2 regions of the Delftia sp. K82 genome follow, and region 1 is predicted to be linked to the other one. Evidence: predicted binding sites of a transcription regulator. Region 1 holds the regulator's gene; the other holds the start of a gene.
What was found. Region 1 encodes LexA, which represses DNA repair genes until DNA is damaged. Its sites were predicted from a motif close to ACTGTATNNNNATACAGT; they were not measured.
Positions count from the first base shown of each region.

Region 2: a site for LexA is predicted at 1,410-1,427, ahead of KDK82_RS03515 (DNA topoisomerase IV subunit B). Genes of this name have one in related genera too.

Region 1 is NZ_MYFL01000001.1:2,493,359-2,496,756, forward strand. Features, by position in the region: gene KDK82_RS11000 (asparaginase) at 73-1,044, opposite strand; gene lexA (transcriptional repressor LexA) at 1,143-1,817, shown strand; gene KDK82_RS11010 (hypothetical protein) at 1,980-2,402, shown strand; gene KDK82_RS32745 (hypothetical protein) at 2,430-2,576, shown strand; gene KDK82_RS11015 (sigma-70 family RNA polymerase sigma factor) at 2,657-3,133, shown strand; gene KDK82_RS11020 (FecR domain-containing protein) at 3,138-3,398, shown strand, end outside.
Region 2 is NZ_MYFL01000001.1:787,638-791,035, reverse strand. Features, by position in the region: gene KDK82_RS03515 (DNA topoisomerase IV subunit B) at 1-1,376, opposite strand, end outside; gene KDK82_RS03510 (MFS transporter) at 1,558-2,763, shown strand; gene KDK82_RS32595 (hypothetical protein) at 2,777-2,926, shown strand; gene KDK82_RS03505 (bifunctional 2-polyprenyl-6-hydroxyphenol methylase/3-demethylubiquinol 3-O-methyltransferase UbiG) at 2,998-3,398, shown strand, end outside.

The DNA.
Region 1 (3,398 bases):
GAAAAAAGCACCCGCAGGGTGCTTTTTTGTTGACCGCCAGCAACTGAAGAAATGCCGGTGTCGCCGCCCGGCTCAATCGCGCGGCTGCGCTGCTAGCGCCAGCATCATCGCAATCCGGGCCTTTGCCACGGGCAGCTGCGCCAGATCGGCCTCTGCCGGGTTGGTCCCAAGGCCGGAGGCCACGGGCAGGCCTTCGGCACAGCGCGTGCCCCGCCAGATCCAGACGCCCTTGTCACGGGCACGCTGCAAGGCCGCTTCCATGCCTTCGTGAACCGTCGCATTGCCCGTGCCAGCCACGACGATGCCACGCACGCCTGCCGCCACCAGCGCATTCACGCCGCTGGCACGCGCCAAGGCGCCACTGAACACCACCTCGACCCAGGGCAGCTCATCCAGCGCCAGCAGATCAGATGACATGGCCGCAGGCACCATGGTCCGCGCGGACGGCGCATCGGGCACCAGCCAGCGCACACGCCCTTCCTCCACCAACGCCTGCGGCCCGCCTTCCACGGAGCGCATTGCCTGCAGCCGGTAGGGATGGACCTTCTGCACCTGGTCTGCCGCATGCACCTCGCCGCCTGCCACCACCCATACGCCGCTGCGCCCGCCGCTGGCAGCCAGGCTCACGGCATCGCGCAGATTCTGCGGCCCGTCGGCCAACAGGGCCGTGGCCGGGCGCATGGCGCAGGTCAGCACAATGGGCTTGGTGGCCGGCAGCAGGCTGTGCAGCAGCCAGGCCGTCTCTTCCAGCGTGTCCGTTCCATGCGTGATCACCACGGCGCGTGTGTCCGCATCCTCCAGCGCCTGCGTGCAGGCGCGCAGCAACGCGCGCCACACGGGCCAGTCCATATCCTTGCTGTCCACCTGCGCGATCTGCTGCGTCTGCACGGGTCCCAGCGCCTGCTGCTCCAGGTCCGGCACGGCCTCCAGCAGCGACTGCACCGTGATCTGCCCGGCCTTGTACCCCACGCCCTGCGACTGCGAATCCGCCCGGCCGGCGATGGTCCCGCCCGTGCCCAGAATCACCAACTTTGACTGCCCCACTTGCACCTCTTGGAAAACTGGTTAAAAATACAGATACTGTATAAATCATCAGATGGCCTCCCAGCCTGCCATCTGCCCTCAAGGACCGGACGCACGCCATGCTCGACCATCCCAAGCTCACCGCCCGCCAGCAACAGATCCTGGACCTGATCCAGGCCGCCATCTCCCGCACGGGCGCGCCTCCCACACGCGCGGAAATCGCCAACACGCTGGGCTTCAAGTCCGCCAACGCTGCCGAGGAACACCTGCAGGCCCTGGCCCGCAAAGGTGTGATCGAACTGGTCAGCGGCACCTCGCGCGGCATTCGCCTGCGTACCGACACCGTGCGCAACATCAATGCCGCGCGCGGCACCAGCTTCGGACTGCCGCTGTCGGCCCTGGCACCGCTGATGCTGCCCCTGGTGGGCCGCGTTGCGGCGGGCTCGCCCATTCTCGCCCAGGAACATATCGACCAAACCTATTCCGTCGAGCCCAGCCTGTTCCAGACGCGCCCCGACTATCTGCTGCGCGTGCGTGGCATGTCCATGCGCGACGCGGGCATCATGGACGGCGACCTGCTGGCCGTGCAGTCCGCACACGAAGCCCGCAACGGCCAGATCGTCGTGGCGCGCCTGGGTGATGAAGTCACCGTCAAGCGCCTGCGCCGCACCACGCAGGGCGTGGAACTTCTGCCGGAAAACCCCGATTACCCGGTGATTCGCGTCGCCCCCGAAGAGGCCTTTGCCATTGAAGGCCTGGCCGTGGGGCTGATCCGCAACAGCATGTCCATGTAAGCCGGACTGGCGGCCCTTCTCAGGCCGCCTCACCCCATTTCACGCACCGCCCAGGTGGTAGGCGCGAAGCCTTGGAGCTTCGCCCTGGGCGGAGCTTTGCCCGCAAACCGCAATCCTGCCTGTGTCCATGCCTCTTTGAAACACGCCAACAGGAGTCGTCACATGGGATTCGCTCTGCCAACACTGTCTTCTTTTTCCTTCCTGCGCCTGGCACATGGCATCCGCCTGACTGCGACCGCCATGGAGTCGGCCATGCCACTTGCACAAGCCCCTGCGTGCCAGCCATTACCTGCTGCAGCACCCGAGTCCGCCAACGTGATCTCTTTCAGCAAGGCACGCCGGCGCAGCCAGCAGCGCCGCGGCAAGGCCGCACGCGCTGCAGACCATGGAGATGCCCAGCTGATCCTGCCCTTGCTGCCGACGCAGCCCGCCCTGCAATCCGCACCTGAGCAGCCTTCAGGCCTGCGCATCATCCAGCGGTCGCCGCAGGAGCAGCCGGAATGCCTGTTCATCTCCGGGCGCATGGCCGATGTCTGCGCTGCGCTGGAGCGCATGGAGGCGCATGGCGGACCGGCAGCCAACTGAGGCCCGATGCAAGGTGTGCGACACACCTTGCACGACACAAACCTGGGCGGCGCGGACCGCGTGCCGCACGAGGAATCGGCCTGCGCAAAGCTGCTGCAGGCTGGCGGCCACCACTACCCTGTAGCGCACATGCAACAAGTGGACGCCCTCTTTGCGGGAGGGGCGCAGGCCTGAAAGATAATTGATAAGCATTCTTATTATCTTTTGCAGCAGCGATTGCCACTGCGCCCGCCTCCTCCGCCCCAGCCTTCTCCGTGCACAGCCTCTACCAGAATCACCATCCCTGGCTGGAAAGCCTGTTGCGCAAACGCCTGGGAAACCGTGACGATGCCGCCGACCTGGCCCAGGACACCTTTGTGCGCCTGCTGCGCTCGCCCCTGCCGCAGCAGGACATCCGCGAACCCAGGCGCTACTTGGCCACCATCGCCCGGGGCCTGGTCGCCGACCTGTTTCGCCGCCGCACGCTGGAGCAGTCCTATCTGGACTATCTGGCCCAGTTGCCACAATCACTGGCGCCTTCGCCCGAAGAGCAGGCCATCGTCCAGCAGACCCTGCTGGATGTGGACCGCATGCTCCAAAGCCTTCCTCCCAAGGTTCGCGAAGCCTTCGTGCTGGCCCAGTTCGAGGAACTGAGCTACCCAGAGATCGCCCAGCGCCTGGGTGTATCGCTGCGCACCGTCAGCAACTACCTGACCCGGGCGATGGAGCATTGCTGCCTGGTCCTGGCATAGCCACATGGGCGAGAGACATCTGGAAGGCAACGACCGCCGCGCCTTGCATGAGGCCGCCGCCTGGCACGTGAAACTGCGCGGCGCCTCTGCCACAGCAGGCCTGCAACAGGACTGGCAGAAATGGCATGAGGCCGATCCCGCCCACCAGCGCGCCTGGCTGCGCGTGCAATCCGTCACCGCGCAACTGTCGCATCTGCCCGCACCACTGGCGCGCCAGGCGCTGGGCCGTCGCACCTCGCCCACCCGCCGCTCCGTGGTGCGCGGC
Region 2 (3,398 bases), 1.7 Mb from region 1:
CCGCGCAGGGGCAGCACGGCCTGGGTTTCCTTGTTGCGGCCCATCTTGGCGCTGCCGCCGGCCGAGTCGCCCTCGACCAGGAAGACCTCGTTCAGGCTCAGGTCGCGGCTTTCGCAATCGGTGAGCTTGCCCGGCAGCACGGCCACGCCCGAGCCCTTGCGCTTTTCGACCTTCTGGCCCGCCTTCTGGCGGGTCTGCGCGGCCTTGATGGCGATCTCGGCCAGCTTGCGGCCCCATTCCACGTGCTCGTTGAGCCACAGCTCCAGCGCGGGGCGCACATAGCCGCTGACCAGGCGCACGGCATCGCGCGAGTTCAGGCGCTCCTTGATCTGGCCCTGGAACTGCGGGTCCAGCACCTTGGCGTTGAGCACATAGCTGGCGCGCGCAAAGACGTCGTCCGGCATGAGCTTGACGCCCTTGGGCAGCAGCGAGTGCATCTCGATGAAGGCCTTGACCGCCTGGAACAGGCCGTCGCGCAGGCCGCTGTCATGCGTGCCGCCGGCGGTGGTCGGGATCAGGTTGACATAGCTTTCGCGCAGCGGTGCGCCGTCCTCGGTGAAGGCCACGCACCAGGCGGCGCCCTCGCCTTCGGCAAAGCTGTCGTGGTGGCGGTCGGCAAAGCCCTCGCCCTCGAACAGGGGGATGACCGCCTCGCCATGCAGGCTTTGCTGCAGGTAGTCGCGCAGGCCGCCCTTGAACTGCCAGGTCTGGGTGTCGCGCGTCTTCTCGTTGACCAGGGTCACAGACACGCCGGGCATGAGCACGGCCTTGCTGCGCAGCAGGTGCATCAGCTCGCCCATGGGCAGCTGGGGCGATTCGAAATAGCGGGCATCGGGCCACACGCGCACGGTCGTGCCCTGCTTGCGTTCGCCCGCGGCCAGCGGCCGCGACTGCAGGGGCTCGACCACGTCGCCGCCCGAGAAGGCGATGGTGGCCACCTTGCCCTCGCGGTGGATGCAGGCCTCAAGCCGCGTGGCCAGTGCATTCGTGACCGAGACGCCCACGCCGTGCAGGCCCCCCGAGAAGCTGTAGGCGCCGCCCTTGCCCTTGTCGAACTTGCCGCCCGCATGCAGCCGCGTGAAGACCAGCTCCACCACGGGCGCCTTTTCCTCGGGATGCATGCCGAAGGGGATGCCCCGGCCGTCGTCTTCGACGCTGTAGGAGCCGTCGGAATGCAGGGTAAAGCGGATTTTCTTGCCGAAGCCGGCCAGTGCCTCGTCGGCCGCGTTGTCGATCACCTCCTGCAGCACGTGCAGGGGGTTGTCGGTGCGCGTGTACATGCCGGGACGCTGCTTGACGGGCTCAAGGCCCTTGAGCACGCGTATCGAGCCTTCGGAGTATTCGCTGGCGGAAGTGGGAGATGGTTTGACTGCCATGGGGGCGGATTGTAGTGCGCGGCCCGGCTCAGTGCTGGATGCATTCACAGTCATTGACAGTGACTATCCCGAAAAAGCCGCCGCCATCAAGGGCCGCGCTGGCGCATGGGCGACCCAAGCGGCACAGCGCAAAACCCGGAGTTTCGCTAAAGTTTGCCGCATGCAAAAAAACAACCAACCCATGTCCATGGTGCAGATACTGCTGTGCGGGGGCGCAGTCGTGACGCTGTCCATGGGAATCCGCCACGGCTTCGGCCTGTGGCTACAGCCCATCACCCAGGAGATGGGCTGGACGCGCGAGTCCTTCGCGCTGGCCATCGCCATCCAGAACCTGTCCTGGGGCGTGCTCGGCATCTTCGGCGGCATGCTGGCCGATCGCTTCGGCGCCTTCCGCGTGCTCCTGGTGGGCGCGCTGCTGTATGCGCTGGGCCTGGCCGGCATGGCCATGGCGCCCACGACAACCTGGTTCGCCCTGACGGCCGGCGTGGTGATCGGCGCAGCGCAGGCAGGCACCACCTATGCCGTGATCTACGGTGTGCTGGGCCGCCAGATTCCCGTGGCGCGGCGCAGCTGGGCCATGGGCGTGACGGCGGCGGCGGGCTCCTTCGGCCAGTTCTTCATGGTGCCCGTGGAAGGCAGCCTGATCTCGAACTTCGGCTGGTCCAACGCCCTGCTGCTGCTGTCGCTGTGCGCGCTGATGATCATTCCGCTGGCCTTCGGCCTGCGCGAGCCCGGCTTCCAGCCCGGCAACGCCCGTCCCGTGCGCGACCAGAGCGCGGGCCAGGCCGTCGCCGAAGCGCTGCGCACGCCCAGCTTCGTGCTGCTGACGGCCGGCTACTTCGTCTGCGGCTTCCAGGTGATGTTCATCGGCGTGCACATGCCCAGCTACCTCAAGGACTACGGCCTGGCACCGCAGGTGGCCAGCATCTCGCTGGCGCTGGTGGGGCTGTTCAACATCGTTGGCACCTACGTGGCCGGCAACCTGGGCCAGCGCCTGCCCAAGCGCTACCTGCTGTCCACCATCTACTTCACGCGCTCGGTGGTGATCGTGCTCTTCCTGCTGGCGCCGCTGACGCCCTGGTCGGTCTACATCTTCTCTGCCGCCATGGGCCTGCTGTGGCTGTCCACCGTGCCGCTGACCAATGCCACCGTGGCACAGATCTTCGGCGTGCAGCATCTGTCCATGTTGAGCGGCATGGTGTTCTTCAGCCACCAGGTGGGCAGCTTCCTGGGCGTCTGGCTGGGCGGCTATCTCTATGACCACACGGGCAGCTACCAGGTGGTCTGGTACCTCGCCATCGGCCTGGGCGTGGCCGCCGGCCTGCTGAACCTGCCCATCCGCGAAGCCCCCGTGGCACGGTTGCGCGCGGCCCAGGCCGCTGCCTGAGATGACGACATCCATGACGACATCCACCAAGCCCCGCCCACGCATCCTGCGCAGGCTGGCGCTGTGGGCCGCCGTGCTGCTGGTGCTGGGTCTGGTCTTCATGCTCTACCTGCAGCCGCAGTTCATGCTGGGCATGGCAGACCAGATCTGGGCCTGCTTCTGAAATGGAAGCGGCAGCTGCGAAGGCCTGCCGGCACAATGTCGGCCGCTTTCACTTTATTTCCAAAATTGCACATGCACGCAGCCAAGCCGCCCTCGCCCTGGATCCAACGCTGGTCACACCTTCTGGCGCCCCAGGCCTCGGTGCTTGACGTGGCCTGCGGCCCCGGCCGGCACATGCGCTGGTTCCATGCGCGTGGCCACGCCGTCACCGGCGTGGACCGCGACGCCCAGGCCCTGGCCGGCCTGCAGGGCGTGGGCGAGCTGCTGTGCGCCGACATCGAAAACGGCCCCTGGCCCCTGCCCGGCCGGCAGTTCGGCGCCGTGGTCGTGACCCACTATTTGTGGCGCCCGCTGTGGCCGGCACTGCTGGACAGCGTGGCCCCCGGCGGCGTGCTGCTGTACGAAACCTTTGCCCAGGGCAACGAGGCTTTCGGCAAGCCTTCCCGCCCCGATTTCCTGCTGGCGCCCGGCGA